Regions from separate parts of the Comamonas faecalis genome, predicted to be linked through region 1. Evidence: predicted binding sites of a transcription regulator. Region 1 holds the regulator's gene; each other region holds the start of a gene.

What was found. The regulator FliA, encoded in region 1, starts transcription of late flagellar genes. The targets are predictions, from matches to a motif close to CTAAAGTTTNNNNNNNNNNNGCCGNTA.
Region 2: the regulator FliA is predicted to act here: its motif matches at 6,343-6,369, upstream of flgM (flagellar biosynthesis anti-sigma factor FlgM).
Region 3: the regulator FliA is predicted to act here: its motif matches at 4,088-4,114, upstream of ABD767_RS01260 (flagellin N-terminal helical domain-containing protein).
Region 4: the regulator FliA is predicted to act here: its motif matches at 4,836-4,862, upstream of ABD767_RS12985 (putative motility protein).

Annotation. Positions count from the first base shown of each region.
Region 1 is NZ_BAABBP010000002.1:177,094-184,806, reverse strand. It holds gene ABD767_RS02025 (O-antigen ligase family protein) at 1-1,407, shown strand, start outside; gene ABD767_RS02020 (RNA-binding regulator) at 1,456-1,824, opposite strand; gene infA (translation initiation factor IF-1) at 1,834-2,097, opposite strand; gene ABD767_RS02010 (hypothetical protein) at 2,135-2,353, opposite strand; gene thiC (phosphomethylpyrimidine synthase ThiC) at 2,943-4,829, shown strand; gene ABD767_RS02000 (RNA polymerase sigma factor FliA) at 5,380-6,096, opposite strand; gene ABD767_RS01995 (hypothetical protein) at 6,111-6,905, opposite strand; gene flhF (flagellar biosynthesis GTPase FlhF) at 6,895-7,713, opposite strand, start outside.
Region 2 is NZ_BAABBP010000004.1:157,438-165,150, forward strand. It holds gene ABD767_RS03945 (flagellar basal body L-ring protein FlgH) at 1-486, opposite strand, end outside; gene flgG (flagellar basal-body rod protein FlgG) at 506-1,288, opposite strand; gene ABD767_RS03955 (flagellar basal body rod protein FlgF) at 1,311-2,048, opposite strand; gene ABD767_RS03960 (flagellar hook-basal body complex protein) at 2,083-3,663, opposite strand; gene ABD767_RS03965 (flagellar hook capping FlgD N-terminal domain-containing protein) at 3,698-4,360, opposite strand; gene flgC (flagellar basal body rod protein FlgC) at 4,492-4,896, opposite strand; gene flgB (flagellar basal body rod protein FlgB) at 4,932-5,351, opposite strand; gene flgA (flagellar basal body P-ring formation chaperone FlgA) at 5,541-6,290, shown strand; gene flgM (flagellar biosynthesis anti-sigma factor FlgM) at 6,422-6,745, shown strand; gene ABD767_RS03990 (hypothetical protein) at 6,834-7,199, shown strand; partial or broken gene ABD767_RS03995 (type I restriction-modification system subunit M N-terminal domain-containing protein) at 7,466-7,591, shown strand.
Region 3 is NZ_BAABBP010000002.1:19,710-27,422, reverse strand. It holds gene ABD767_RS01275 (flagellin N-terminal helical domain-containing protein) at 1-229, opposite strand, end outside; gene fliD (flagellar filament capping protein FliD) at 411-1,796, opposite strand; gene ABD767_RS01265 (flagellin N-terminal helical domain-containing protein) at 1,887-2,735, opposite strand; gene ABD767_RS01260 (flagellin N-terminal helical domain-containing protein) at 3,146-3,991, opposite strand; gene fliS (flagellar export chaperone FliS) at 4,358-4,759, shown strand; gene ABD767_RS01250 (flagellar protein FliT) at 4,810-5,133, shown strand; gene fliE (flagellar hook-basal body complex protein FliE) at 5,331-5,645, opposite strand; gene fliF (flagellar basal-body MS-ring/collar protein FliF) at 5,848-7,593, shown strand; gene fliG (flagellar motor switch protein FliG) at 7,627-7,713, shown strand, end outside.
Region 4 is NZ_BAABBP010000025.1:35,463-43,175, reverse strand. It holds gene recD (exodeoxyribonuclease V subunit alpha) at 1-124, shown strand, start outside; gene dusA (tRNA dihydrouridine(20/20a) synthase DusA) at 181-1,197, shown strand; gene ABD767_RS13000 (flavin-containing monooxygenase) at 1,529-2,899, shown strand; gene ABD767_RS12995 (DUF2249 domain-containing protein) at 3,058-3,348, opposite strand; gene ABD767_RS12990 (NnrS family protein) at 3,472-4,683, opposite strand; gene ABD767_RS12985 (putative motility protein) at 4,894-5,100, shown strand; gene ABD767_RS12980 (SMR family transporter) at 5,158-5,493, opposite strand; gene rlmB (23S rRNA (guanosine(2251)-2'-O)-methyltransferase RlmB) at 5,650-6,402, opposite strand; gene sstT (serine/threonine transporter SstT) at 6,636-7,713, shown strand, end outside.

The DNA of each region.
Region 1 (7,713 bases):
CTGTATCTGCTGGGGCTGTTGCTTGCCATCGTCGTTGGCCGGTGGTGGGGTGAGGCGCACCCGCGGCAGGTGCTGGGTTTTCTTTTTGGTGCTGCGGCGGTGGGCGCGCTGCTGTCGCTGCCGCTGCAGATTTACCAGCTGCTGGACCAGGAGTTTTTGACCATCTGGGCCAGGAGCGGCATGCAGTCGCGCTATCAGGCCAACCTGGGCCAGCCCAACCAGCTGGGCAGTCTGCTGCTGCTGGGCGTGGTGGGCCTGGGCTGGGCCTGGAGCCGCAAGCTGCTGCCGGCGGCCCTGGCCCTGCTGCTTGCCGCCGGCCTGTTGTTTGGGCTGGCGCTGACCGAGTCGCGCACCGGCTGGCTCAACGTGCTGCTCATCGGCTGTGCGGTGCTGTATTGGCGGCGAATTCCTGCAATCAAGAAGCTTGCGCTGGCTTTTGCGCTGCTGGTGGTTTTTTATGTGCTGTGCGTGCTGGCCGTTCCCCAGCTGAATGCCTGGGCGCATGGCGCCGACGGCGTGCGCGAAGTGCGCAGCCTGGCCGACAGCGGGCGGCTCAACATCTGGCATGTGCTCCTCAAGGCCTGCACGCTGCAGCCCTGGACGGGCTATGGCTGGGGGCAGCTGCGCCACGCCCAGTTTTCGTGGGACTTGATTCCCATCGACCTGGTCAAGGGGACGATAGGCCATGCGCACAATCTGGTGCTGGACTTGATGCTGTGGAACGGCATCCCCATCGGCCTGGCGTTCACCGCCGTTCTGGCCTGGTGGTGGTGGAAGGTGGCGGCCCGCGTCAAGACGGCCGACCAGTGGTTCATGCTGGCGTTTCTGGTGGTTTTGTTCACCCACGGCATGCTGGAGTTTCCGCTGCAATATGCGTATTTCTTATTGCCCGCCGGCATGATGATGGGGGCACTTTCGGCAAGCGTGGAGCTGCCGTTTCAAATCAAGCTGCCGAAATGGTCGATTTTCCCGGCGCTGCTGCTGGCCCTGGCCGCCGTCATGGTGACTGCGCGCGATTTCTTGATCATTGAAAATTCGCCCGTGCTGCTGATGGAGTTCAAGGAGCTGGAGGGCGACAAGCCCGATGTTTATGTGCCGGATATGTGGGTCTTGACCCATTTGCGCGACAACATCGTTCTGGCGCAGAAAAACCCCGTGAAATTCAATTCGCCCGCCGATATCGAGTGGGCCGAATATGTCGTGAGAACCACGTTTGGCGCCAACAGCATGTTTCAGCTGGCCGTCATGCATGCCTATGCGGGCGATGCCGATGCCGCGCATTTCTGGCAACACTTCGCCTGCCGCGCCACAGGAGATTCGGGGTGTGAAAAGTACCGCGAAAAGTGGGAAAAACTGGCGCCCAAATACCCGCCCATGGCCAAGGCCGGGTGGAAGCTGGCCGGGTAAGCGCCGCACGGGGCGCCGCGCCATGGCGCGTGCCCGCTTTTTGTCAGATCAATAGCGCTGGCCGCGGTAGCCGCCACGGTCGCCGCCGCCAAAGCTCTGGCGCGGCTCCATGGGGCGGGCAATGTTGACCGTCAGGTTGCGGCCTTCGACAGGCCTGCCGTTGGTGCCGTCAATGACTGCCTGGGCCTGGGCTGCGTTGTCCATCTCGACGAAGCCGAAGCCCTTGGAGCGGCCGGTGTCGCGGTCGGTCATGACCTTGGCGCTGGCGACGGTGCCGAATTGGGAGAAGAGCTCGTTCAGGGTGTCGCTGGTGACGGAGTAGGCCAGGTTGCCGACGTAGAGTTTGTTGTTCATGGTGTGCTTTCGGTGGTTTGGTGCCCGCGGGCAGGATGCGCGCGGGTGGGATGAGGAAAAAATGGGTGGTGTTCAGCGCCGGCGCGGTTGGCCGGGGCGGGGTGTACCCGAGCGCTGCTCGATGTGGCGGAAGGTGATACGCCCCTTGTTCAGGTCGTAGGGCGACATTTCCAGGGTCACGCGGTCGCCGGCCAGCACCTTGATGCGGTGCTTGCGCATTTTTCCGCCGGTGTAGGCAATGAGTTCATGGCCGTTTTCCAGCGTTACGCGGTAACGGGCGTCGGGCAGGATTTCGTTGACCTTCCCTTGCATTTCAATCAGTTCTTCCTTGGCCACGGTTCTCCTTTGTCGACGATGGTGGTGGGTAAATGGCTCATCCCAGCTGGTTGCACAGCACCAGGCTGCGGCCCTCGGCCATGGCGTATTGCACGGCCTGGCCGGCGCTGGCAAAGCGCGGGATGAAGCGAAAAATGCGGTCGTACATGCCGCGGCGGATGGAGACCGAGGCGATGAACAGGCCTTGTTCGGCGGATTGGGCCAGCGGCGTGACGGTGTAACCGCCCACGTGTTCGGCGTTTTGTTTCAAAAACATGGGTGCGGATGGTGCGCAAAGTGGCGCGGACCATCGGGAAAAAGGGGCAAAAACTCCAGCGGGTCAGACCGGTGGAGAGAGGGAGGAGTCCGGGGTTTGGGGTGCGGATCTCGGGAGGCGCGCCGGTATGCGGGCCGATGCACATGCGTGGTGTGCGGCGGCGTGCGTCAATGCGCAGGATGTACCGGTGATTGACGCGCAGGCACTGCAGTGGCAGGCAAAAAGCAGTGAACCGGCGGATTCTGCACTACTTTTGGTGAAATGCCAAGCGTTTTCGATCCGGCCCGGGGATGATGAATGCAAGCGCTGCAGGGCCGTATCGATCACGGATTACCCCCCATCCCGGTCGAAGCAGTCTTGCCCTCGCATCCCGCCGCAGGGCGGGCCTATACTCGCCGCTGCTCCGGGGTGCACGAAGGAAGTTTTTCCAGGCGTGCTGAGAAGAAAGGCCTTTTTCTTTCTACCCGCGAACTTGAACTGGCTAGTACCAGCGTAAGAAGAGCTGCAGCGGGATGCGTGCACCATGGGTGCGCGCCTGCATCCCGCCGATTGCGGAGCATTCCCTTTGTCTGTTTGAGGAATGCCCGCCATGAACGCTCCCGATTCGTTTTCCACCCTGCTGGCCCGCACGCGCGAGCCGTTTCCCGCTTCCACCAAGTCCTACATCATGGGCAGCCGCGCCGATGTGCGCGTGCCGGTGCGCGACATTGCGCTGACCAACGGCGAGGTGGTGAGCGTCTACGACACCTCCGGCCCCTATACCGACCAGGCGGTGCAAATTGACGTGCGCCGGGGTCTGCCCAGCGTGCGCGGCGCCTGGATCGAGGAGCGCGGCGACACCGAGGGCTATGCCGGACGCAAGCCGGTGGCGCTCGACGATGGGCAAAAGAGTGAGGACGCAGCGCGCCTGGCCGCCCTGCGCCAGCAGGCCGCCGCGCTGCAGCGCCAGCCGTTGCGCGCCAAGGCGGGCGCCAACGTCACGCAGATGCACTACGCAAGGCAGGGCATCGTCACGCCCGAGATGGAGTACGTGGCGCTGCGCGAGAACGGCCGTCGTGAATGGATGGCGCAGTACGTGGCGGACGCGGCGCGCGAAAAACGCCTGGCCGGCAATCCGATGGGCGCGATGATCCCCAAGATCATCACCCCCGAGTTCGTGCGCGATGAAGTCGCACGCGGACGGGCCATCATCCCGGCCAACATCAACCACCCCGAGGTGGAGCCGATGGCCATTGGCCGCAACTTCCTGGTCAAGATCAACGCCAACATCGGCAACTCGGCCGTCACGTCGAGCATCGACGAGGAGGTGGAAAAGCTGGTCTGGGCCATCCGCTGGGGCGCGGACAACGTGATGGACCTGTCCACGGGCAAGAACATCCACACCACGCGCGACTGGATCGTGCGCAACTCGCCCGTGCCGATTGGCACCGTGCCGATCTACCAGGCGCTGGAGAAGGTGGGCGGTATTGCCGAGGACCTGAGTTGGGAGATCTTCCGCGACACGCTGATCGAGCAGGCCGAGCAGGGCGTGGACTACTTCACCATCCACGCCGGGGTGCGGCTGGCCTTCATTCACCTGACTGCGGCGCGGCGCACCGGCATCGTCTCGCGCGGCGGCTCGATCATGGCCAAGTGGTGCATGGCGCATCACCGCGAGAGCTTTCTGTACGAGCACTTCGAGGACATCTGCGACATCATGAAGTCGTATGACGTCGCCTTCAGCCTGGGTGACGGCCTGCGCCCCGGCTGCGCCAGCGACGCCAACGATGAGGCGCAGTTTGCCGAACTGCACACGCTGGGCGAGCTGACCCAGGTCGCCTGGAAGCACGACGTGCAGACCATGATCGAAGGCCCGGGCCACGTGCCCATGCACATGATTGCCGCCAACATGACCGAGCAGCTCAAGACCTGCCACGAGGCGCCGTTCTACACGCTGGGGCCTTTGACCATCGACATCGCTCCGGGCTACGACCACATCGCCTCGGCAATAGGCGCCGCGATGATCGGCTGGATGGGCACGGCCATGCTGTGCTACGTGACGCCCAAGGAGCACCTGGGCCTGCCCGACCGCGACGACGTCAAGCAGGGAATCATCGCGTACAAGATCGCCGCGCATGCGGCCGACGTCGCCAAGGGCCACCCGGGCGCGCGGGCGCGTGACGACGCGCTGAGCCAGGCGCGCTTCGACTTTCGCTGGCAGGACCAGTTCAACCTGGGCCTGGACCCCGAGACCGCGCAGGAGTACCACGACGAGACGCTCCCGAAGGACGCGGCCAAGGTGGCGCATTTCTGCTCCATGTGCGGGCCGAAGTTCTGCTCGATGAAGATCACGCAGGAGGTGCGCGAATACGCCGCCGCCAAGGGCATGAGCGGCAGCGCGGCACTGGCCGACGGCATGGCGCGCAAGGCCGACGAGTTCAACCGCCAGGGCGGGTCGCTGTACGTGCCCATCAAGGTGGAGCCACGAGTCGGGTAAACACCTGATCAGCGACATGTCTCGGACACCTTCCCCCTTTGGGGGAAAGGCAGGGATGATGGCTGCTGGAGCGGCAGCAACGGCGTGCCTCGGCCAGCGTCGCCGGCCCCCACCCCAGCCCTCCCCCAGAGGGGGAGGGAGTAAGGCGCAGACGCTGGAAGCGTTGCCGCTGTTACGGCGAAAAACGCCTGATCAGCGGCGTGCCTCGGACTCCTTCCCCCTTTGGGGGAGGGCAGGGATGGGGGCTGCTGGAGCGGCAGCAACGGTGTGTCTCGGCCAGCGTCGCCGGCCCCCACCCCAGCCCTCCCCCAGAGGGGGAGGGAGTGAGGTGCAGACACGTCAGCGGCATGTCTTGGACTCCTTCCTCCTCTGGGGGAGGGCAGGGATGGGGGCTGCTGGAGCGGCAGCAACGGCGTGCCTCGGTCTGCGTCGCCGGCCCCCACCCCAGCCCTCCCCCAGAGGGGGAGGGAGTAAGGCGCAGACACACTGAGGCGCGCTGCATCGCCCCATTTTTCCAATGGATGAGCCGGAAAAGGCTTGGCCGCGACGCTCAATGCGCGCGCATCTTGGTGCGCAGCCGCGCGATGGCCTGGCTGTGCAGCTGGCACACGCGTGATTCGGTCACGCCGAGCACGGCGGCGATTTCCTTGAGGTTCATGTCCTGCTCGTAGTACATGCCCATGATGTACTGCTCGCGCTCGGGCAGCGACTCGATGGCTTGGACCAGCGAGCTGCGGATGCGCTGGTCGCGCAACAGCGCCACCGGGTCGGCGTCTTCGTCGGCCATGTGACGGTCGAGAAAGCTGCCCTCGTCGTCCTCGCCCGGGCGTATGTCCTCCAGGTAGACCAGCTGCGTGCCGCGCACCTTGCCCAGCAGCGACTGGTAATCCTGCAGGCTCATGTCCATCTCGGCGGCGATCTCCGACTCCAGCGGGCTGCGCCCGAGCTTTTGCTCGACGCGGCGCAGCGCCTGCTCGATGTCCTTCTGGCTCTTGCGCGAGCTGCGGCTCATCCAGTCGCCGCCGCGCAATTCGTCGAGCATGGCGCCGCGGATGCGCTGACTGGCAAAGGTCTCGAACTGCACGCCCTGCGAGGCCTCGAAGCGCGACAGCGCCTCGTTCAGCCCGATCATGCCGACCTGGATCAGGTCGTCGACCTCGACGTTGGGAGGCAGCTTGGCGATCATGTGGTGGGCGATGCGGCGCACCAGCGGCGCGTGCTGTTGCAGCAGCGCGTTGCGGTCAAGCTGTCCTTTGGCGGTATACATGGGTCAACCTGGATTCAATGGCTGTGGTCGATGCAGGGGTGATCGTAGTCGTTGTGGTGAGCGGTGGTGGTGTTCGCGCAGCCGCCTTCCAGCAGCTGCAGCGCCAGGCGACGCAGCTCGCGCGGCTGGTCGGCGCGGATCTGCGTGGTGTGCGGCGCCAGGCCCAGCATCTGGCTTGCGCTGCGCGCGAGCGCCTGCAGCGCCTCGCGGGTCTGCGCCGTCCTGCGGGCGTCTTCGGCGCCGGTCATGGCCGCGACGGTGCAGCGCAGGCCGGCGTGCAGCGCCATGTGCTTGAGCTGCAGATAGCAGGCCACCATGCCCTGGGCGCCCGCGCCGGTCAGCGCCAGCGGCGTGCAGGCGCTGCCTTGCAGCAGCGGCGCGGCCAGCGCCGGCGGCGCATACAGCAGCAGTGCGCCATAGGCGCGAAACGGGGTGACCAGCCGCCGCAGCGCCGCAGCGCCGCCGCCCTGCTGCGCCAGGCGGCGCAGGCCCAGCGCCGCGGGCAGCACCGGCAGCAGCGCGGCATCTGCGGCGCTGGCGTCCAGCGTGGCCTGCAGCGGCAGGCTGTGCGTCTGCAGCACCTGGGCCAGGCCGGGCGCGTGCGCGCCCTCGCGCGCGCTGGCGTCGAGCACCATGACTGCGTAGCCCAGCTGCTGCAGCTGGGCGCACAGCTGCCACAGTGTCTCCAGTTCCAGGTGCGAGTCGGGCGTGGCCAGCACGGGCAGCAGGCGCGGGCCCGCGCCGGTCTGCGCATTCAGGCGCTGCAGCCCTGCGCCCTGGTGGGTGGTGCCGGCGCGCTCAAGCCACATGGTCCATCTCCGTGGGCTGCAACGCCTCGGGCGCCTGCGAGAAGAAGAAGTTCAGCTCCAGCGCCTTGGGGTCGAAGGCCGAGCGCGCGTTGGCGCGCATCGACTGCGCGACCAGCGCCGGTGCGTTGGCCGCTTCCCAGTCCTCGGGCACGCGCTGGCCGCAGGTCACGCCGCGCAGCAGCGCCTGGTGGCGGATCAGCGCGTCGATGGCCGGCCCCAGCTTCACGGCCTCGTCCACCTTGGAGAGGATGGCCTGCTGCACGCCCGCGCTCTTGAAGCCGGTGAGCACCTCGTCGAAGGTGTCGCCATGGCTGCTGGCGTTGAGCACCTGCAGGCGCTCGATGCCGGGCAGCGCCAGCAGATCGAGCAGCTCGCGCTTGCGCGGGTCGCGCGGGGCGACGCCGGTGGTGTCGATCAGCACCATCTTCTTGGACGACAGCAGGCCCAGCAGATCCTGCAGCGCGGCCTGGTCGTGCGCCAGGTGGGCGACCACGCCCAACATGCGGCCGTAGGAGCGCAGCTGCTCGTGCGCGCCCATGCGGTAGGTGTCCAGCGTGATCAGCCCCACGCTGGCCGGCCCGTGCGCCTGGGCGCACAGCGCGGCCAGCTTGGCGGCCGTCGTGGTCTTGCCCACGCCGGTGGCGCCCACCAGCGCGAAGACGCCGCCCTGCTGGATCAGCGGCAGGTCGGCCGCGTCGGTGCGCAGATTGCGTTCGAGCACGCGCATCAGCCAGCGCACCGCGTCCTGCGCGCCCAGGTGCTCGGGCAGGTGTTCGAGCATGGCGCGCGAGAGCGCGGGCGAGTAGCC
Region 2 (7,713 bases), on a different contig from region 1:
CACCTCGCTGACGATGGTCGTGATCGAGCTCTTGAACTGGTTGTTGCTGCTGGTCGCGCCCTTGCCGTTGAAGCTGTTGTCGTACTCGGCGCCGATGCTGGTCTTGCCCAGTGCCTTGGCCGACAGGAACGGGAACAGGCTGACGCCGCCCGAGGTCTCGGAGCTGCGCCCGACGTTGGACTTGCTGTCCTGCTTGGCGTCGATCTGCTCGCTGATCTCGATGGTCACCAGGTCGCCCACCAGGCGCGCGCGCTGGTCGGTGAACGACGGGCGGTAGCTGGCCGCGTGAAACAGGCTGCCGGTGGCCGGCGCGCTGCCCACGGGCGGCGCCAGCGTGGCGGGCGGCGGTGGTGTGGTGGGCAGCACGTCCACCGGCGGCGCCGGGTTGATGCTGGCGCAGCCGGCGGCCAGCAGCGCGGCGGCGCCGGCCAGCAGCAGGCGCATGATGCGCGGGGCGCGCGCCGTGGCGGATTGGGCGAGGGGCATGGCGATTCTCTGAATGCGATTACAGCTGCGCGAGCTTGGCCAGCATCTGGTCGCTGGTCTGCACTGCCTTGGAATTCATCTCGTAGGCGCGCTGCGCCTGGATCATGCTGATCAGCTCCTCGACGACGTTGACGTTGGAGGCCTCCAGAAAACCCTGGCGGATCACGCCCAGGCCGTTGGTGCCGGGCTGGCCCTGCTGGGGCGCGCCCGAGGCTTCGCTCTCCAGGTACAGGTTGTCGCCGACGGGCTCCAGGCCATTGGGGTTGATGAAGCTGGACATGCTCAGCTGCCCGAGCTGCTGCGGCGCCGGGTTGCCTGCGACGGTGACGCTCACGGTGCCGTCCTCGCTGATGGTGAGCGCCTTGGTGTCGGCCGGCACGGTGATGCCGGGCGCGACTGGCAGGCCGGTGGAGGTGACGATGCGCCCCTGGGAGTCGAGCTTGAGCGAGCCGTCGCGCGTGTAGGCGGTGGTGCCGTCGGGCAGCTGCACTTCCAAAAAGCCGTTGCCGTTGACGGCCACGTCCAGGCTGTTCTCGGTCTTTTGCAGCGAGCCCTGGGTGAACTTGCGCGCGGTGGCGACGACGTTGACGCCCAGGCCCAGGTGCAGGCCGGTGGGCAGCTGGTTCTCCTCGGTGGTCTGGCTGCCGACCTGGCGCAGGTTCTGGTAGATCAAGTCCTCGAACACCGCGTTGTTGCGCTTGTAGCCGGTGGTCGAGACGTTGGCCAGGTTGTGCGAGATCACGTCCAGGTTGGTCTGCTGGGCGCTCATGCCGGTCTTGGCGATCCACAGTGAATTCATCATGGTGTTTTTCCTCTCCTGGAATTCAGCTCAGGCTGAGCAAGCGGCCGGCGGCCTTGTCGTCGCTCTCGGCGGTACTCAGCAGGCGCATCTGCTGCTCGAACTGGCGCGCCGCGGCAATCATGCCGACCATGCTTTCGACGGCGTTGACGTTGGAGCCCTCCAGCACGCCGGCGCGCAACTGGGCGCCGGCGTCGGCGGGCAGGGCGCCGCCGGCCGCGGCGCGAAACAGGCCGTCGTCGCCGCGTTCAAGTGGGTTGTCGGCGCCGGGTGTGGCCAGCTTCAGGCGGCCGATCTGCTGCGGCGGCTGGCCGGCGACGCTGGCCGTCACCGTGCCGTCGTTGCCCAGCACGACCTGCGCGCCCTCGGGGATGTCGATCGGCGCGCCGCCGTCGGACAGCATGGGCAGGCCGATGCCGTTGACCAGCTGGCCCTGGGCGCTGACCTGCATCGCGCCGTCGCGGGTGTAGGCCTCGGTGCCGTCCAGGCCCTGCACCGCAAACCAGGCGCCGCCCACGGCCATCGCGTCCAGCGCGCGGCCGGTGGTCTGCGCCGGGCCGGGCGCCTCGGAGTGGCCGGCGGTAGCCTCCAGCGCGAACACGCGGGTGTTCGATCCGCTGCCCTGCAGCGGCACCGAGCGGAACGCCGACAACTCGGCGCGAAAGCCGTTGGTCGACGCGTTGGCCAGGTTGTGCGAGAGCACCGTCTGGCGGTGCGCCGCGGCGTTGGCACCGGTCATCGAGGTGTAGATGAGGCGATCCATGGCGTTGCTTCCTCAGTCGATTGGCCTGCGCGGGTCAGCGCAGGTTGACCAGCGTGGACATGACCTGGTCCTGCGTCTTGATGGTCTGGGCGTTGGCCTGGTAGGCGCGCTGCGCGGTCATCATGTTGACCAGCTCGGCCGTCAGGTCGACGTTGGAGTCCTCAAGCGCCCCCGAGCGCAGCGCACCGAAGTTGCCGTCGGTGGGCGCGCCCTGGATGGGCTGGCCCGACTCGTAGGTCTCCACCCAGTTGTTGCCGCCCACGGCCATCAGGCCCTGGGCGTTGCGGAAGGTGGCCAGCGTCACCTGGCCCTCGGGACGCGTCACGCCGTTGGAGTAGCGCGTCATGATCATCCCGTTGCTCTCGATGTTGATGCCGGTCAGCTCGCCCGAGGTGTAGCCGTCCTGCGTCTGCTCGGAGATCGCGAACTTGGTGCCGTACTGCGTCGCCTGGTTCAGGTCCAGCGTGACCGGGAATGCGCCGGGCGCCGGGCTGCCGCCGACGGTGGGCGGGCTGTTGGGGTTGGCCGGGCTGGGGTCGACGGTCAGGCCCAGCTCGAAGGTCTGGCGCGCCGCCGGCGGCGGCACCGGGTCGCCGGGATTGACGGGCAGCGGCGGCGTGAAGGTGGCGCCCGGTGCGGTCGTCAGATCGGCCTTGAGCCGCGCCGAGGACACCAGCGTGTTGGCGGGCGCGTCCGAGTAGGTGAAGTCCCAGGCGTCCGCCGGGTCGGCGAACGACAGCGTGGTCTCGCGGATCGCCCACACGCCGGAGGCGTCCGGGCCGCTGTAGCGGTAGGTGAAGTCGGTGGGGTAGTCGCTGGCGTCGACTCCGCCGGTCTTGGCCGGGTCGCTCGGCTGCAGCGATCCGGTGATGGCGCCGGTCTGGTCGAAGACCACGCGCCCGGCCACCGACGGGATGGTGGGCGGGGCGCTGGTCAGGTCATCGAGTTCGGTGTAGATGTCCCAGGTGTTGGCGCCGTTCTTCTCGAAGTAGAACGACAGCGGCGTGGCCACGCCCTGGCTGTCGAAGACGTTGAGCGAGGTGGCGTAGGTGGTGCGCGGCGTGGCCGGCACCGGGGGCGTGGCGCCGGGGTCGCCGCGGGCGTTGGAGACGCGCGCGTCCAGGTTCAGCCCCATCTTGATGGCGCTGGTCTGCTTGGCCGGAATGGGCGCGGCCGTCGGGAAGGTGAGCGGCACCGGCGTGCTGGAGGTGCGCAGCCCGGTGACCGGATCGATCGGGTAGCCCATGACCTGGCCGCCGCTGTTGGTGACGACGTTGCCCACGTCGTCGAGCTTGAAGTCGCCGGCGCGCGTGTAGGCGCGCGAGCCGTCCGGCATCTGCAGCGTGAAGAAGCCGTTGCCGTTGATGGCCACGTCCATGTTGTTGCCGGTCACCGTGATGTTGCCCTGGCTGAACTGCTGGGCGATGGCGCCGATCTCCACGCCGATGCCGGCGTTGTTGGCGCTGGCCGCGCCGATGCTCGACGCCACCATTGCGGCGAACTCGGTGCGCGAGGCCTTGAAGCCGGTGGTGTTGGAGTTTGCGATGTTGTGGCCGATCACGTCCAGGTTCTTGGACGAGGCGTTGAGGCCGGACAGGCCTTGCTGGAAACCCATGGTGTGCTCCTGGTGCGGTTCGGTGGGTGGGGCGTTACAGCACGCCGTAGACGCGGAAGTAGTTGACGACGTCGCCGTTGGAGAGCGTCAGCGTCAGTGCTCCGGCGCTGGAGCCGGTGGCGACCACGTCCGACTGCTGCAGCGCCGTGCTGGCGACGGCGCTCTCGCCGTTGGTGGCGCGCACCTGGTAGCGCAGGTCGGCGTGGTTGCCGCTGTAGTCGCTGCCGTCCCATTCAAAGCTTGCGCGGCCGCGCTCCATCGCGCCCAGCTTGACGGTATCGACCAGCACGCCGCCGGGCGTGAGGATGTCGATCTGCACGTCCTGCGCCGAGGCCGACAGATCAAAGTGGCCCTTGGCCTGGCCGTCGTCCCAGGACATGCGGTTGCCTTCGGTCAGCACCGAGCGGCCGATCAGCGAGATGCCCTGGATCTGCTGCATCGTGGAGAACTCCTCGACCATGCCCTGCATCGTCAGGTTGAGCTGCTGCAGGCCGGTGACGGTGTTGATCTGCGCCATCTGCGTGGTCATCTGCGCGTTGTCCAGCGGATTCATCGGGTCCTGGTTGTTCAGCTGCGCGACCAGGAGTTTGAGGAAGCGGTCCTGCATCGCCGCCGGGTCGGTGCCGTCCTGCGTGGTGGTGGCGGTGGTGCTGGCGCCGTAGTCCAGCGCGCTGGTGTCGATCGGGGTCATGAACATGGTGTTCGGCCTTTCGTGAAGGAGGGCTTATTCCATTTCCATATCAACCGATTACTTTGTCGGCTTCGCTTGTCGTGCTACGGCACTGTCTGCGCTTCACCTTCGCGTACTCGATCGATATAGAAATGGAATTACTGGCCCATCTGCAGGGTCTTGAGCAGCAGCGACTTGGCCGTGTTCATGACTTCCACGTTGTTCTGGTAGGAGCGCGAGGCCGAGATCATGTTGACCATCTCCTCGACCGCGTTGACGTTGGAGTGCGTGACGTAGCCCTCGGCGTCGGCCAGCGGATTCGCCGGGTCGTGCACCTTGCGCCCGGGCGTGTCGCTCTCCTGGATCGAGGTCACGCGTACGCCGGCGGCGCCGTCCGGCCCCATCGGCGTGGTCTGGAAGACCACCTGGCGCGCCTTGTAGGCCTGGCCGTCGGGTCCGGCCACGGCGTCGACGTTGGCCAGGTTGCTGGCCACGGTGTTCAGCCGCTGGGCCTGCGCGCTGATCGCGCTGCCCGAGACGTTGAAGATGGAGAACATCGACATGGTGCTGGCTCGCTTTCTCTTTCGCGCCTGGCGCGTCACTGGCCCTGGATGGCGCTGAGCATGGTCTTCACGTTGCCGTTGATGAAGCGCAGCGTCGCGTCGTAGTGCACCGCGTTGTCCACGAAGGCAGCGCGCTCGCGGTCCATGTCCACGGTGTTGCGGTCCAGCGCCGGCGCGGTCTGCAGGCCGTAGCCCAGTGCGCTGTCGCCGCGCCCGCCGCGCGTGGCGGCTGGCAGCGGAATGTGGCGCGCGTCGCTCACGCTTGCGGCCGTCATCGTGCTGGGCGCGCTGCTCTCGCGGGCGGCGCGCATCGCGTCGGCAAACGGGAAGTCGCGCGCCACGTAGCCTGGCGTGTCGGCGTTGGCAATGTTGCTGGCAAGCACGCGCTGGCGCTCGGCACGCAGCAGCAGCGCCTGACCGTGGAAGTCCAGTTTCTGCGTCATCTTGTCGAGCATGGCGGCCTCGCAATGAAGGGGGCGATGGGCCAGAGCCGCGGCGGGCCTGGGGCGTGCGTCGATTATGGAAACCGCCCGCCGCCGGCCAAAGCGTGAAGAAAGCGGCAATTGCGCGCCTGTTCGCGTCTTCGCCGCATCGCTGCGCGCCCTACAGTCATCCTGGTTTCGCGCACACGAGGAGGTATTGCCATGGCGTTGTCGTTTTTCCCCACCGGAAGGCTGATTCGCGCGTTGTCGTCGCTGGCCGTGGGCATGGCGCTGGCCGGTGGCGCGCAGGCGCAGCAGGCGGCAACCAGCGCCGCGGGCGTGCAGGATTTGCAGGCGCTGACCCAGCGCTGGGTCGACGACGCGCTGGCGCGCACCGACGGGGCGCAGCTGCCGCTGCGCATGCAGGTCAGCGTTGGCGCGCTCGACCCGCGGCTGCGCCTGGCGCCGTGCGACCAGGTCGAGCCCTATCTGCCCGCCGGCGCACAGCTGTGGGGGCGCACGCGCCTGGGCCTGCGCTGCGTGCAGGGCAGCGTGCGCTGGAACGTCTTCGTGCCGCTGACGGTGAGCGCCACCGGCCCGGCCTGGGTGCTGACCGGCCCGGTCGCCGCCGGCCAGGTGCTGACCGAGGCCGACGCCGTCGAGGCCGAGGTCGACTGGGCCGAGGAGAGCGCCCCCATCCTGGCCAATTCCCAGACCTGGGTGGGGCAGGTGGCCGCGCGGTCGCTCAGCGCAGGCCAGGCGCTGCGCCAGAACATGGTGCGCGCGCCCAATCTGTTCAAACCCGGCGCGCCGGTGCGCATCATCGTCCAGGGGCCGGGCTACGAGGTCACCTCGTCCGGCCAGGCCATGACGGCCGGTGCTGCTGGGCAGAATGTGCGCATTCGCATGAGCAATGGGCGAATCATCCAGGGAGTCGTTGCCGAAGATGGAACGGTGCAAGCCGGTGTCTGACCGACCCGTCGAGGGTGCATTAGCCCGTTTGACCTCGGTTGATGGAAAACACCTCAAGTTGCGCGGCAGGCTGCCGATGACTACCCTACTGGCCCCACGACATGTTCCAACAAGGGGTGGTGGAGAGCGCAATGAAAATAGGACACAACCCGGACAACGCCGCCCTGCGCGCGCAGGCAGCGGCCGCACGCGAGCAGCAGGCCCAGGCCCCCAAGGCAGACGGCGCCGCCAAGGACGCGCCGCGTGCCGCGGCCGCCGGCGCGGGCGTGCCGGTCACGCTGTCGCAGACCGCGCGCAGCAGCCAGGTGACGCGCAGCAGCGCCGACTTCAACGCCGACAAGGTCAAGGCCGTGAAGGCGTCGATCGAGAACGGCACCTTCAAGGTCAATGCCGAGGTCGTGGCCGACAAGCTGCTGGCCAACGCGCAGGAAACCCTCTCCAGCACGCGCGGCTGATTTGCCGCAATCGGCCGCGCTCCGCTGCGTGCGCCTTCCCCTGGACGGCTGGCGTGAGGCCAGCTTGAGCCGAACCTGAACTCGCCCCATGTCGCTTGAATCCACCCTGTCCCAGGTCGAGGCACAGCTGAACCAGGCGCAGGGCGCGCTGGCGGCGCTCGACCCGCTGACGCTTGAAAACGCCGTTGCGCTGCTGCGTCACGCAGCTCAGGCCTTTGCCCAGGCGCTGGCTGCCGCGCCCGAGCGCAGCCGCTGGCCGTCAGGCCTGGCCGAACGTGTGCAGGCCGCCGCGGCCCAGCTTGGCAGATTGCGCGACCAGTTGGCACGGGTGCAGGCGCTGACCGCGCAGCAGGCGGCCAGCGTGCTGCCGCCGGTCGACGGCGTGACCTACGGGCGCGCTGCCGGCGCGGTGCAGACCTCACAGGCGCGCATTTACCGCAAGTCGGGTGTTTGATTCGCCATCTGGCGAGACCCAGGCTCCACAGCCCAGGGCGGCAGTCAACCGTCAATTTCGACACTGGGCTGCGGTGGTGAGGCCCGCTTTTGCCGCAGCCGTCCATACCAGGCACCTCGGACGTACCAGCACCAGGCGTGGGGATAGGCTTGGCGGGTGCGGCACAATCGCCGGCTGCATGCAACGGCTGCGCACAGCCATGCGCGCCTGGCCGAGCGCTGTCTGTGGACTGCGCCCGGCAGCGGCTGCATTTGCCAGAATTCACGATGACCGACACCCAAGCTCCCAACCCTGACCTCGCCTACGCCGACACCCTGTGGAAGGCCGCCGACACCCTGCGCGGCCAGATCGACGCCGCCGAATACAAGCATGTCGTGCTCGGCCTCCTGTTCCGGGCGTGTCCGAATTTTTGTGTAAACGGGTCGGACTTCAATTGACGGAGATGCGGTCTCCGAACTGAATGGTAAAGCGGGTCAGCGCGGCCTTCCAATCCCGGATGGGCATGGTCCACTTC
Region 3 (7,713 bases), 160 kb from region 1:
CTTGCGCCATCGAGATACCGTCGCTGGCGTTGCGAATGGCCACCGTCATGCCGCGCACCTGGGTGTTCATGCGGTCGGCAATGGCAAGACCTGCGGCGTCGTCCTTGGCGCTGTTGACGCGCAGGCCGGACGACAGGCGCTGCATCGTCGTCGACAGACTGGCGCTGTTGAGTGCGGTGTTGCGCTGCGCATTGAGCGAAGCGGTGTTGGTGTTGATGGTCATGGCCATGATCGGAGTCCTTCAAGAGCGTTGCTGTGACGTTCCACTCGGGCGGCGGTGGGTCGAAAGAGCGCTCCTGCGCTCCATGGCTACCGGGTGTTGAAGGCAATTTTGGCCAAGGCGCAAAAAACAAAAGCCCCGATGAACGGGGCTTTTGGGTGCTAATTGCGGTGCGTTGATCGCTGGCGCGTCACTTGCTGCTGTTCCACTGCGCAATCTGCGACTGCATGAAGGAGCTCAGCGAGCCGAGCGTGCCCATATTGGCGTCCAGCGTCTGGTACTGCTTGAGCAGGGCTTTCTGGCGCATCTCGAGCAGCAGGTTCATGCGTTCCTGGTCGGACTCATTGCGCTTGAGCGAGTCCTGCAGCGACTGGGCGCGGGTGGTGATGTTGCCCTCCACGCCGGTGGCCTGAAAGGCGAAGTCGCGCACGCGCGTGGCCAGGCCGTTGGTGGTGTCCGTGAGGGTTTGCTCGAGTGTCGGCAAGTCCTTGAGCGCCGCGGTCAGCTTTTTCTCGTTGATCGAAAGCGAGCCGTCACGCTGCAACTCCAGGCCGATATTGCTGAAGTATTCGCCGGCGCCGTTGGCGTTGCCGATCAGGCCACGCAGCGTGCTTTGCAGCGCGACGATGGTGCCGTCGCCCTGCAGCGGTTGCGACGTCTTGCTCGCCGCGTCGTAGCGCGTGAGGTCGGCAATCATCGCGTTGAGCTTGTTGTACGCGTCCTTGAAAGCCTCGATTTTTTCCTTGACCAGCGCGCTGTCGTCGCTGACGTTGATGTCGACCGTCTTGTCGGTGGTCTTGAGTAGCTCAAGCGTCACGCCCGGCACCACGTCTTCGACGCTGTTGCTGGCCGACAGCAGGTCGATGCCGTTGAGCGTGAAGCTGGCGTCGCCCGCAGCCTGGGTGCGCATGGCGCCATTGCCAGAGGCCACCGACGCCGGGTCGTGCGCCAGCGCGTTCAGGCCAGGGTTGGAGACCGACAGCGCAAAGCCGTTTTCTTCGCCCGTCTTGCTGCCGCGCAGCAGCAACTGTTCGCCGGCTGCGCTCTTGACGACGACGGCTGAGACGCCGGCATCGGCCTGGTTGATCTTGCCGGCAATCGTTGCCAGTGTGTCGCCGGCGTCGATGGCGATGTTGAGGGCCGAGCCATTGCCGGTAAAGCCGCTTTGGTCGGCGCTCCAGCGGCCGGTCTCGATCGTCAGCGTGCCGCCCGTGCCGATGGCCGCGCCGCTGGCCAGAGCGCCCGAGGGCACGGACTGCGCCTGCGCCAGTGCGTTGACTTGCACCGAAAATTGCGCCGCCTGCGCCGCACTGGTGGCCGAGCCTTTGAGTGCCGCTGCGTCGGTGCTGGCAAATTGCTTGCCGCGCCAGGTGTCGACGTTGGTCAGGCCCTTGGCCGCGTCGTACAGCGCCGACATGGCCGATTTGATCTGGCCGTAGGAGGAGATCTTGGTCTCGATGCCGCTGGCCTTGGTCTGCAGCAGCTGCAGCGGGCGCTGCTCGAGCTTCATCATCTGGCTGACGATGGAGTTCACATCCAGGCCGCTGCCAACGCCGGGGGAAGAAATGGTTGCCATGGACAGCTCCTGAAAAATGACGGTGAAATGTTGCGGCAAAAGCCGAGGGTTCAATCCTCGGCTTTTGTCATGGCGTGGGCGCTGGCGCGATCAGCGCAGCAGGCTCAGCACGCCCTGGGGCAGCTGGTTGGCCTGGGCAATCATGGCCGTGCCGGCTTGCTGCAGAATTTGCGCGCGGCTCAGGTTGGCGGTCTCGGCGGCAAAGTCGGCATCCATGATGCGCCCGCGGGCGGCAGACTGGTTCTCCACCGCCGTGCGCAGGTAGGAGACGGTGTTCTCAAAGCGGTTTTGCACGGCGCCCAGGTTGGCGCGGGTGTCGTTGACCACGGTCAGTGCTTTGTCCAGTGCGCCAATGATGGCGACGTTGCCGGACGCCGCCGTCGTGTTCAGGCTTGCGCTGGCGCCACCGCTGGCAACAGCCGTCAAGTCGGCAGTATTCACACTCACGCTCGAAGCGGCCACCGTGATTTGGTTTTCGGTGCCCGTATTGGCGCCTATCTGGAAGGTAAAGCCTGCCGTTGTTTTCAGAATCGACTCGCCATTGAACTGGGTGGCGTCGATCATGCGTGTGACTTCCTTGCCCAGCTCCTGGAATTCCTTGTTGAGCTTGGAGATGTCGCTGCTCTGGTTGGTGGAGTTGGACGCTTGCACCGCCAGCTCGCGCATGCGCTGCAGCATGTCGTTGATGCCCGACAGGCCGCCTTCGGCGATCTGCGCCATCGAGATGCCGTCGCCGGCGTTGCGGATGGCGACGTTCATGCCGCGCACCTGGGTGTTCATGCGGTCGGCAATGGCCAGGCCGGCGGCGTCGTCCTTGGCGCTGTTGACGCGCAGACCCGAGGACAGGCGCTGCATGGTGGTCGACAGGCTGCCGGAAGTCAGTGCGGTGTTGCGCTGGGCGTTGAGCGAAGCGGTATTGGTATTGATGGTCATGGCCATGGTGAAACTCCTTTGGGAGAAAAAGAGAGGGACTCCAAGCCAGTGACCTCTCATTGCCTCTGGCGGCAGGTCTGTGATCAGACCCGTTGAGCTTGTTATCGAACGCTGCGCAAAAAACTTGAGGGCGCGTGGTATCGGCAATGTCAACCGAGTGTCACCGGACAGCGGGCGAGGCGTTGCGTGGACTTGAACGGGGTTTGCCCGGCTTATTGCGTCATCGGCCCGGGCTGCGTCGCTTGCCCTGTTTTGTTGCGCATGAATGGCGCGCGGTTCATGCGGGCAGGGCCGAACCGTGGAAAAAAGCCAATAAATGCAGTAATGGGTGCAGTCACGGATGCAGTGACGAATGCAATGAAACAAGCCGAGGGACTCAATCCTCGGCTTGTGTCATGGGGCGGGCGTCAGCGTGCTCAGCGCAGCAGGCTCAGCACGCCCTGGGGCAGCTGGTTGGCCTGGGCAATCATGGCCGTGCCGGCCTGCTGCAGAATTTGCGCGCGGCTCAGGTTGGCGGTTTCGGCGGCAAAGTCGGCGTCCATGATGCGCCCGCGTGCGGCGGACTGGTTCTCTACCGCGGTGCGCAGGTAGGAGACGGTGTTCTCGAAGCGGTTTTGCACAGCGCCCAGGTTGGCGCGGGTGTCGTTGACCACGGTCAGCGCTTTGTCCAGCGCATCGATTTGCGCCGTGTTGCTGGCTGCGGCGGCGGTCGACAGCGCTGAGTTGGCGCCAGTGGTGACGAGTGCCAAATTACCTGTAGCGACGTTGACGGTTGCCGAATCGACCTTGATTTGGTTCTCTGTACCCGTATTGGCACCGATCTGAAAGGTAAAGCCAGCCGTTGTTTTCAGAATTGACTCGCCGTTGAACTGGGTGGCGTCGATCATGCGCGTGACTTCCTTGCCCAACTCCTGGTACTCCTTGTCGAGCTTGGAGATGTCGCTGCTCTGGTTGGTGGAGTTGGACGCTTGCACCGCCAGCTCGCGCATGCGCTGCAGCATGTCGTTGATGCCCGACAGGCCGCCTTCGGCGATCTGCGCCATCGAGATGCCGTCGCCGGCGTTGCGGATGGCGACGTTCATGCCGCGCACCTGGGTGTTCATGCGGTCGGCAATGGCCAGGCCGGCGGCGTCGTCCTTGGCGCTGTTGACGCGCAGACCCGAGGACAGGCGCTGCATGGTGGTCGACAGGCTGCCGGAAGTCAGTGCGGTGTTGCGCTGGGCGTTGAGCGAAGCGGTATTGGTGTTGATGGTCATGGCCATGGTGAAACTCCTTTGGGAGAAAAAGAGAGGGACTCCAAGCCAGTGACCTCTCATTGCCTCTGGCGGCAGGTCTGTGATCAGACCCGTTGAGCTTGTTATCGAACGCTGCGCAAAAAACTTGAGGGCGCGTGGTATCGGCAATGTCAACCGAGTGTCATCGTGCAGGCAGAGAGGGTTGCGGCGACTTGCGGGTGATTTGCCGCACTTATCGCGCCACTGGTGCATGCGTGGTGGTGCCATCATGAAAGACATGCTTTATTCATCTGTGGCTGCCGCAGGCGTTCTGTTTTTATCGAATCACCAGGCCTTTATTTGTCTGGCTGCTGGCCGATAACAGCGGGGAGAGACACGATGAAAGGATTGCATATGTACACCCCCCCAAGCGCTCGGGCGTCGGCGGCTGCTTATCGGCAGGTGGGCGTCGACTCGCAGGTGCTCAGCGCATCGCCCCACGGTTTGATTGGCCTGCTGTTCAATGAGCTGCTCGTCTGCCTGCAGGGGGCGGCCACGGCCATCGAGCGGCGTGACGTGGCGACCAAGGTGCGCCTGATGGCCAAGGCGTCGCGCCTGATCGATGAAGGGCTGATGTCCAGCCTGGACGTCCAGGCGGGCGGCGAGGTGGCGGCCAATTTGCAGCAGCTGTACGCCTACTGCCTGCTGCGCTTGGCGCAGGCCAATGCGGCCAACGACGCGGCCCAGGTTAGGGACGTGCAGGCGCTGCTTGAGCCAGTGATCGATGGCTGGCGCCAGATTGGTGGGCGTGCCTGAGGTTTGGGCGTGTCGTTGGTGTGTTGAACAATGTTTTTTTGAGCTGAACCATGCAGATCCAGATAAATACCCACAATCCCGACCGCTTGATCGACTTCTACAAAGCCATTGAAACCAGCAGCGCCAAGATGCTCGAAGCCGCACGCCTGAGCGACTGGGACGGCGTGGCGCGCTACGAGGGCACTTGCGCCGTGCTGATCGAGCAACTGCGCCACCAGGCCCGCAACGAGCAGCTGGCGCCCGAGCAGCGCAAGGAGAAGGCGCGCATCATGCAGCGCATCCTGCGCAACGACGCGCAGATCCGCGTGCTGGCCGAGCCGTGGATCGCGCAGTTCGAGCATTTGTTCGACGGGCAGCCGCAGGTGATGCACTGACAAACAAGCCGCGGCGTGGTGGGCGCCAGCGGCATAAAAAAGCTCAGGGGGAATGCCGGCACCGAAAGGTGACCGGCTTTTTTGATGCTGCCGCGGCGCCTGTCCCGTTCCCACGGGATGCTCAACGCTGAATGCCGCTCAATGTGGGAGCGGCGCCCTCGCCGCGATTGCCGCGGTGAAAGCCTGCGCGCAGATGCTCACACCTGCATGTTCATGATGTCGGTATAGGCCTGCACCATGCGGTTGCGCACGTTCAGCGTGGCCTGAAAGCCGATTTGCGCCTTTTGCATCGCAACCATGGTCTCCTCGATGCTGACGCTGGGGTTGTCCAGCTGCACTTCGCGCTGCAGTGCGCTGGCCTGGTTTTGCGCGCCGCTCACCTCCTGCAGCGCGTTCTTGAAGGCGGTGCCAAAGCCCACGCCCGGGGTGTTGTCGCGGTCGGCGGTGATGCGGCGCGCCACCTGCGTGCCGGTCAGCGGCGTCGTGAGGGAGCTGTTGATGCGCATGTCCATGGCGGTCTCGTCGGTGGCGGGTGGGGGCGTTGCGGGGCGGTGGGGGGAAGGTGGCGCAATCGTAGGCGCGCGGGCGGTGGCGCAGCGCGGTGAATAAATGGCCAAAGCCGCGGCTTATCGGGGCACCGGCGGCGCGGCACGCCTTCAATAATCGCTGCACCGCCGCCTTGTTGCCTGGCGTTTGCCGACCATGGAAGAACCGATGTCCACCGCCGTTGCCGAAGTCACTGTTGCCCCGCCCGCCGCTGCCGCTGCGCCGACGCTGCAGCAGCGCCTTGCCGCCATGGACCGCGCGACGCGCCTGCGCTGGGGGGCGATGCTGGCGCTGGTGGTGGCCGGTGTTGCCGCGGCGTTCTTCTTCACGCGCCAGCCCGACTACCGCGTGCTGTTTGCCGGGCTGGGCGACAAGGACGGCGGCGCCATCGTCGCGCAGCTGGCGCAGATGGGCGTGCCCTACAAGTACACCGAGGGCGGCGGCGCGATTCTGGTGCCGGCCGCGCGCGTGCACGACGTGCGCCTGCGCCTGGCCACGCAGGGCCTGCCCAAGGGGTCGGTGGCGGGGTTCGAGCTGACCGAGAACCCCAAGTTCGGCGTGACGCAGTTCCAGGAGCGGCTGAACTTCCAGCGCGGGCTGGAGGGTGAGCTGACGCGCTCGATCATGGAGCTGGCGTCGGTGCAGAGCGCGCGCGTGCACCTGGCGCTGCCCAACCAGAACGGGTTTTTCCGCGAGCAGCAAAAGCCCTCGGCGTCGGTGCTGCTCAGCCTGTATCCGGGCCGCATGCTCGATGGCGCGCAGCTGGCGGGCATCGTGCACCTGGTGGCGTCCAGCGTGCCCGAGATGGTGCCGTCGGCGGTCAGCGTGCTCGACGACACGGGCAAGCTGCTGTCGCAATCGCCGAATGGCGGCAGTGGCGACGGCGAGGTCGATCTCAAGCAGCGCGCCTATGTCGAGCACCTGGAGCAGGAGTATGCGCGGCGCATTCTCGCGCTGCTCGAACCGGTGGTGGGCAAGAACAACGTCAAGGCGCAGGTCAGCGCCGAGGTGGACTTCAGCCAGAGCGAGCAGACGCAGGAGCAGCACCGCCCCAACCTGGCGCCCGACGCGAGCGCGGTGCGCAGCCAGCAAATCGTCGAGACCGGCGCGCAGGCCGGCAGCCAGCCGCCGGCGGGCGTGCCCGGCGCGGTGAGCAACCAGCCGCCGCAGCTGTCCAGCGCACCGATCAACGGCGCCAATCCGCCACCGGGCGCGGTCAATGGCCAACAGGTGCAGGGCGCGGGCGGGCGCGCCGGCGGGCGCGAGATGGTGACCAATTACGAGGTGGACAAGACCACGCGCGTGACGCGCGGCGGCAGCCCGGCGGTCAAGCGCATGACGGCGGCGGTGCTGGTCAACTACCTGCCCGGTGTGGCCGAGGAGGGCAAGCCCGCCGCGCCGCAGGCGCTGTCGGCTGCGCAGATCGAGCAGATGACCGCGCTGGTGCGCGAGACGATCGGCTTCAACGCCGAGCGCGGCGACTCGGTCAACCTGATGAACACGCCCTTCCTGGTCGAGCACGTGCCCACGCCGGTCGAGGAGCTGCCGCTGTGGAAGCAGCCCGAGGTGCTGGAAATGTCGCGCACGCTGGGCTGGCCGGTGGGGGTGTCGCTGGCGGTGGCGCTGCTGCTGCTGGGCCTGGCGCGGCCCGCGCTCAAGGCGCGCAACCTGCGCAGGGCCGAGCGCGTGGCGCAGGCCGAGGCGGCAGCGGCCGCCGGCCTGCCGCTGCCCGGCGCCACGCTCAGCGCCATCGAGTCCGAAGACCTGCAGCGCCCGGGCCTGCCCGCGCCGCAGCAGGCGCAGGACCTGCAGCCCACGACCGAGCAGATGCGCCTGGAGGACGCGCGCAAGCTGGCGCGCGAGAACCCGCTGGCCGTGGCCAACATCCTGAAAACCTGGGTCAACGGCGAATGAGCCCGGCCCCCAACCACCGCGTACGAGCCTGCCATGGATGAACAAGGCCTGAAAGACGCCGCCATCTTTCTCATGTCGCTGGGCGAGCAGGAGGCCGCCGAGGTCTTCAAGCACTTCTCG
Region 4 (7,713 bases), on a different contig from region 1:
CACCGGCATCACCCGCGCGCGGCAGGCGTTCACGCTGGTCGAGCAGCACGCCGGCCTGCTGGCCCAGGCCATCGAGCGCCCCACCCAGCGCGCCAGCGGCCTGGCGCGGCTGCTGCGTCGCTGACGCCGCCAAAAACCCGGCACGGCGCCGGCGGCCATGGCACAGGGGACAATCGGGCCATGCCCGCACAACCCCAGGCGCAGCCGGCGCCGCACTCCCCCTGGCGCCTGTCCGTGGCGCCGATGCTCGATTGGACCGACCGCCACTGCCGCTACCTGCACCGCCTGCTGTCGCAGCGCGCCCTGCTCTACACCGAGATGGTGACCACCGGCGCACTGCTGCACGGCGACGTGGCGCGCCACCTGCGCTTTGGCACGGCCGAGCACCCGCTAGCGCTGCAGCTGGGCGGCAGTGAGCCGCACGACCTGGCCCGCGCGGCCCGACTGGGCCAGGACTGGGGCTATGACGAGATCAACCTGAACTGCGGCTGCCCCAGCGAACGCGTGCAGCGCGGCGCCTTTGGCGCCTGCCTGATGCGCGAACCCCAGCTGGTGGCCGACTGCGTCAAGGCCATGGTCGACGCGGTCGGCGTGCCGGTCACCGTCAAGCACCGCATCGGCATCGACCAGGTCGAGGACTATGGCTTTGTGCGCGACTTCGTCGGCACCGTCGCGCAGGCGGGCTGCAAGGTGTTCATCGCGCATGCGCGCAGCGCCTGGCTCAAGGGCCTGAGCCCAAAGGAGAACCGCGAGATCCCGCCGCTGCGCTACGACGTTGCGGCGCGCCTGAAGGCCGACTTTCCCCTGCTGACGATTGCGGTCAACGGCGGTATCAAGGACGACGCCGCGGTGCACGCGCAGCTGACGCAGCTCGACGGCGTGATGGTGGGCCGCGAGGCCTACCACAACCCCTGGTGGCTGGCGCGCTGGGACGAGGCCTTCTTTGGCGCCGCGCCCAACGCCCTCACCCGCGAACAGGTGGAAGAAGCCATGGTGGACTACATGGAGCGCGAGGCCGCCGAGCACGGCACGCACTGGTACGCGGTGGCCCGCCACATGCTGGGCCTGCGCCACGGCCTGGCCGGCGCGCGCCGCTGGCGCCAGGTGTGGAGCGACCACCGCCTCAAGCACTTGGGCGCCCGCGAGGTCATGGCAATTGCACGCACCGCGCCGGCGCCGGCACCACTGGCAGCCTGAAATCAATATCCCCTGGAGAACCAAGGGTGGGGACGCGATACGGCCCGCCCTTGATCAATATTGATATTCTGCTATAATGCGGGCCTTGCGCAGACTTATCTCGCGCTTGTTTTGCAAGCAAATTCGCCTTGCAAACCATTTTGACCCAAGCATGGGTCGCTGAATTACCAGCCAATCGCTGGAACCCATTTATCAGGCAGGCCCACCTCTTCTTGCAGGCTGCAAGCCCCTGCCTCGGCTTTTTTGCCGTGATATTACCCGGGTATATTGGATGTCGAATTTCGGCAGGCATCCATTCGCCCCTTGTTTTAAATTAACCAGGAGATGTTTGATGAGTATCGAAAACATGCGCGTTGCCATTTTGGGCGCCGGCCCCAGCGGCTTGGCACAGCTGCGCGCCTTTGACGCGGCCCGCCGCGCCGGCCAGGCCGTGCCCAAGGTGGTGTGCTACGAGAAGCAGTCGGACTTGGGCGGCATGTGGAACTACACCTGGCGCACCGGGCTGGACGCCTACGGCGAGCCCGTGCACGGCAGCATGTACCGCTATCTGTGGTCCAACGGTCCCAAGGAATGCCTGGAGTTCTCCGACTACAGCTTTGAAGAGCATTTCGGCCTGCCGATTGCCTCCTACCCGCCGCGTGCGGTGCTGCGCGACTACATCATGGGCCGTATCGAGAAAAGCGGCCTGCGCAAGCAGATCCAGTTCCTGCACTCGGTGCAGTGGGTGGAATATGACGAGAACAGCAAGAAGTTCAGCGTCACGGTGCGCGACATGAAGCAAGACCGCATGTTCACCGAGCAGTTTGACTGGGTAGTCGTCGCCACGGGCCATTTCTCCACGCCCAACGTACCGTATTTCGAAGGGGTGGAGAATTTCCCCGGCCGCGTTCTGCATGCGCATGATTTCCGCGATGCGTGCGAATTCACCGACAAAAACGTCCTGATCGTGGGCAGCAGCTATTCGGCCGAGGATATTGGCACCCAGTGCTATAAATATGGCGCCAAATCCATTACCTTCAGCTACCGCTCCGCGCCGATGGGTTTGAAATGGCCGGCCGCTTTCAGTGAAAAGCCCCTGCTCAAGCGGGTCGATGGCAATACCGCGTATTTCAAGGACGGCAGCAGCACCGAGGTGGACGCCATCGTGCTGTGCACCGGCTACCAGCACCACTTCCCCTTCCTGCCCAACGACCTGACGCTGCGCACCCACAACCGCCTGTACCCGGCCAATCTGTACAAGGGCATTTTCTGGATGGACAACCCGCATCTGGTGTACCTGGGCATGCAAGACCAGTACTACACCTTCAACATGTTCGACGCCCAGGCCTGGTATGCGCGCGACGTGATCCTGGGCAACCTGCCCCTGCCCAACAAGGAGGCGATGCGCCAGGACAGCCAGCGCTGGCTGTCCAAGGAGGAGGCCACGACCTGTCCCGAGGAGGACATCGACTTCCAGGCCGCCTACATTCGCGACCTGCTCAAGCCGACCGACTATCCCAACTTCCACGTCGAGGGCATGGCAACGCTGTTCAAGGAATGGAAGCACGACAAGCAGGAAGACATCCTGGGCTACCGCAACCGCAGCTACCGCTCGACCATGACGGGAACGATGGCGCCGCCCCACCACACGCCCTGGATGGAGGCGATGGACGACACGCTGGAGGCCTTCCTGGCCCGGGAGCCCGAGCTGGCCGAGGCCTGATCCACCTGGACTGCTGCCATCCGTGCAAAAGCCCGTGTCGCGAGACACGGGCTTTTTTGCGCTTCACAAAGCAGGCCGCCCGGTGCGATCACGCATTCCGGGCGGTCAAGAGGGTTTCAAGCAGGAGGCGCCCTCTTTCCATCGGGCGCCGCAGGCACTCAGCAGCAGGCACCGCCCGAGCAACAGGAATCTTCGTCTTCGGCGCCGACGGTCTCCAGCCGGCTGATCTGTACGCGCCACAGGCCGGGGCCGGACTGCAGATAAGCCCACTGGTACTGGCCCGGCGCGCGCGACTCCAGCTGGTAGCGCAGCGGCACCGGGTCGTGGTCATTGGCAATCACCAGGGCCTCGCCGGCGTTCAAAGTGTCCAGGCGGCCGAAGATCTGGGCGTGGCGCTCATACGGTGCGATGGTGCGCACGTCGATTTCAGAGATGGCTGCAGTGCTCATCGAGATTCCTTGCGACAGGGGGCGGGGATAAGTGTTGAAAACGGGCGCGGCCACGACTGATGGCGCCCTCATGGGGAAAACAAGAAATTCAGGGCCGGAACACGGGGCCGGAGCCGCCGCGCTTCAGCCGTCCTTGCCATCCAGGCGCGTGCGCGTCAGCCACGGCGTGTAGATCACCAGGTAGATGGCAAACCCCACGGCCCACAGCGCGGCCGCCACCTCCAGGCAGCGCAGGTAGTACTGCGGCTCGATCGCCGGCACGATGGTGCGCAGCACGGCGGCAATCAACACCAGCGCATAGGCGATCGCCTCGCCCTTGGAAGCCTTCAGCGGACGGCCGGTGTGGCCGCGCGCGGTGCGCGTGATCATGCCGATGATCAGCCCGCCGATGACACCCACGGCAAAGGCGTGCACCGCGATCGAGTCGCTGACCCAGCCCAGCTGCGCCATGGCCAGCAGCACGAAGCCGAGGGGCATCCACAGATAGGACAGGTGCAACACCCAGAGAATGGGCCGCGTCAGCGTGACCTGCGGGTGCCATTGGTACAGGCGCACCGCGTGCAGCGCCGCGGCCAGCAGACAGGCCACCAGCGTCAGCATGGCCGGTGCGGAGACCACCCACAGCGCCAGCGCCACCGCGGTCACGGCCAGCAGCGTCAGGTCGAACTTGCGCGGGATCGTGATCACCAGGCCGGGCGTGACGTTCTTGGTGAACATGGGCACGACGCGCCCTGTCATCACGCTGATGACCATCAGGATCAGCGCCAGCTCGGCGTACAGCGAAGCCATGACCGGTACCGTGATCGCGCCCATGGCCGACAGGTGAAACACCAGGTTGGCCGCGCTCATCAATAGCAAGATGCCGATCAGCGGCAGGTTGCGCTTGTTGCCCGCCTGGATCAGCACCCGCAGCAGGATGACCGCCACCGCCGGCAGCAGCACCACGTCCAGCGCGGCGAACACCGGATACGGCGCGACGAAGAAGGCCACGCGCGCCGCCAGCCACAGCAGCGCCAGCGTGCCCAGCAGCGGCCCGCGCGCGGTGTCGCGCCCGGTCCAGGCGCGCACCGCGGTCAGCAGAAAGCCGGCGATCACGCCCGCGGCAAAGCCGAACAACATCTCATGCGCGTGCCAGTACAGCGCAGGCAGTTCCAGATCCCATGGCACGTGGCCGATGAACACGCCGATCCACAGCGGTACCGACACGCAGGCCAGCAGCGCGCTGAGCAGGTAGAACGGGCGAAACCCCAGTCGCAGCAAGGCCATGCCTTTGAGCGCGGGTGCCACGGATGCGGGTGGAGACAGCGGTGATGCGGGCGGTAGGGGTTGTGACATGGCCTGTGAGAGGTGAATGCTCCAGGATCGTGGAGCCGACATGCCGCGCACCGTTGGGCGTGCGACCTATAACATTCATTTTATATGAATCTTAAACCATCCAACCCGGCCAATCAGGCGCGACAGTGACTTGCCCTGGGTACGCGGCCCGGTTCAAGTTCCGGCCGTTGCCGCCGATACCTTGGAGGCTGTCGTCATTTTTCAATCACCATGGATACCGCCCTCACCCAATCGATCGTCCGCACCTCCGCCGCCATGAACCAGCACGCCACTGCCGATGCAGTCGGCGTGGCCGTGCTCAAGAAAGCCATGGACGTGAACGCGGCCACGGCGACCACGCTGATCGAAACGCTGCTGCCCCAGCCAGCGCTGGCCACCGAAGGCGCGCTGGGCACGCAGGTCAACACCTACGCCTGACGTGGCGCGGGGCGCCAGCCCTGCCCAGGCGCGGCTGCGTGCCGCGCACACCCTGCCTCAATGCGCGGCGCCGGCGCTTGAGAACAGCTGAATGACGAGCACGCCGCCGACGATCATCGCCATGCCGGCGATGGCCGGCCCATCGAGCCGCTGGCCATACAGCAGCCAGCCGACGACCGAGATCAGCACGATGCCCAGGCCCGACCAGATGGCGTAGACGACACCGGTGGACATGTGGTTCATCACCCGTGCGACCAGAAAGAACGCCAGGCAATAGCCGGCCACGGCCAGCAGGCTGGGCCACAGGCGGGTGAACCCGGCCGAGGACTTGAGCGCCGAGGTGGCGATCACCTCGGCCGCGATGGAAATGCCGAGCATGACGAGTGGATGCATGGTGGGTCTTTCTTGTACCGCGCTCGCTTCAGAGGTTGAGAATAGATAGCTGGCCCACGCGCTCGGCGCCGGCCTTTGCATAACAAATCAGTCTCATAGCACGCCCTTCTTCGCGGCCGGCCACCGGAGCCAACTGGCGCAACGACGCTTTCGGAATCACGCGCCGCGCTGGCGCCGCGCCTCGTACAGGCAGACGGCGCTTGCCACCGACACGTTCAGGCTCTCGACCGCGCCCTGCATCGGGATGCTCACCAGCGCATCGCAGGTCTTGCGCGTGAGCTGGCGCATGCCCGGCCCCTCTGCGCCCAGAACCAGCGCAACCGGCCCCTTCAGGTCGGCCTGGTACAGGTTCTGTTCTGCGTCACCGCTGGTGCCGATGACCCAGATGCCGCGCTCCTTGAGTTCGCCGAGCGTGCGCGCCAGGTTGGTCACCATGAAGTACGGCACGGTCTCGGCCGCGCCGCTGGCCACCTTGGCCACGGTGGCGTTGATGCCCACCGCGTGATCCTTGGGCGCGATCACCGCATGCGCGCCCGCTCCGTCGGCCACGCGCAGGCAGGCGCCCAGGTTGTGCGGATCGGTCACACCGTCGAGCACCAGCAACAAGGGGTTTGCCACGCCGTCCGCCTCCAGTTGCTCCAGCAGCGCGTCCAGCGAATGCTGCTGCGCCACCGGCTGCACGCGCGCGGCCACGCCCTGGTGGCCGTGGCTGCCGGCGAGCTTGGCAATGCGCAGGCCGTCGGCCTCGATCAGGCGCACGCCCACCTCTTTGGCGCGCTGCACGAACTGGCGCATGCGCGCGTCGCGGCGCGTGGGGTCGACATAGATTTCGACGACGGACTGCGGCGCGGTCTTCAGGCGCACGCCAACGGCGTGAAAACCGAATAGGACTTTGGTAGGGGCGGACATGGCGGCATTATCCGGGCTGCGCAGGGGCCGCGCAGCGACAACCGCGCAAGCCCGGGCGCGGCGCAAGACACTTGCGCCCATACGGACAGGCAGCGCAGCGCCTGCGCGCGCCTTAGAATGCGCGGTTTTCTCCCGCTGCAGCGGGTAGGACGCGGGCTACCCGCCCAAGGCCTGGCACCGCCGCGCAAACCGGCGAGGCGGCGCACCACCCCTGCACACAACCGCCTCCTGCCATGATTCTGTCTCCCTTGATGCGCTGGGTGCAGCGCACCAGCCTGGTCACGCAAATCGTGATCGGCCTGCTCGTCGGCGTTGCGCTGGCCATCGTCTGGCCCGCCGCCACGCCTTCCGTGGCGTTTCTGGGCAACGTCTTCATCGCTGCGCTCAAGGCCATTGCACCGGTGCTGGTCTTCGTGCTGGTGATGGCCGCCATCAGCAACCACCGCCCGGGCGAGGCCACCGCCATCCGCCCGGTGCTGCTGCTGTACGTCGCCGGCACCGTGGCCGCGGCATTGGTGGGCGTGGTCGCCAGCACCTGGTTTCCCAGCACGCTGGTACTGCAGGCGCCGGCCACCAGCGGCACGCCGCCGGGCGCGGTCTCCGAGGTGCTGCTCAACGTGGTCAACAACATCGTCGCCAACCCGGTGCGCTCGCTGATGGAGGCCAACTACATCGGCATTCTTGCCTGGGCAGTGGCGCTGGGCGTGGCGCTGCGTCACGCCAACGCCACCACGCGCGCGGCGCTGCAGGACGCCTCGCACGCGGTCACCCAGGTCATTCTGTGGGTGATCCGCTGCGCGCCGCTGGGCATTCTGGGCCTGGTGGCCGCCACGTTTGCCGAGGCCGGCGCCCAGGCGCTGTGGGGCTACGCCCACCTGCTGGCGGTGCTGCTGGGCTGCATGGTGTTCGTCGCGCTGGTGGTCAACCCGCTGATCGTCTTTGCGGTGCTGCGCCGCAACCCCTACCCGCTGGTGCTGCTGTGCCTGCGCGAGAGCGGCATCACCGCGTTCTTCACGCGCAGCTCGGCGGCCAACATCCCGATCAACCTGGCGCTGTGCCAGCGCCTGGGGCTGGAGGAGGAGACCTACAGCGTCGCGATTCCGCTGGGCGCGACGATCAACATGGCCGGCGCGGCCATCACCATCAGCGTGCTGTCGCTGGCGGCGGCGCACACGCTGGGCATCACGGTGGATCTGCCCTCCGCACTGCTGCTGTGCATCGTCGCATCGGTGTGCGCCTGCGGCGCCTCGGGCGTGGCCGGCGGCTCGCTGCTGCTCATTCCGCTGGCGTGCAGCCTGTTCGGCATCGACA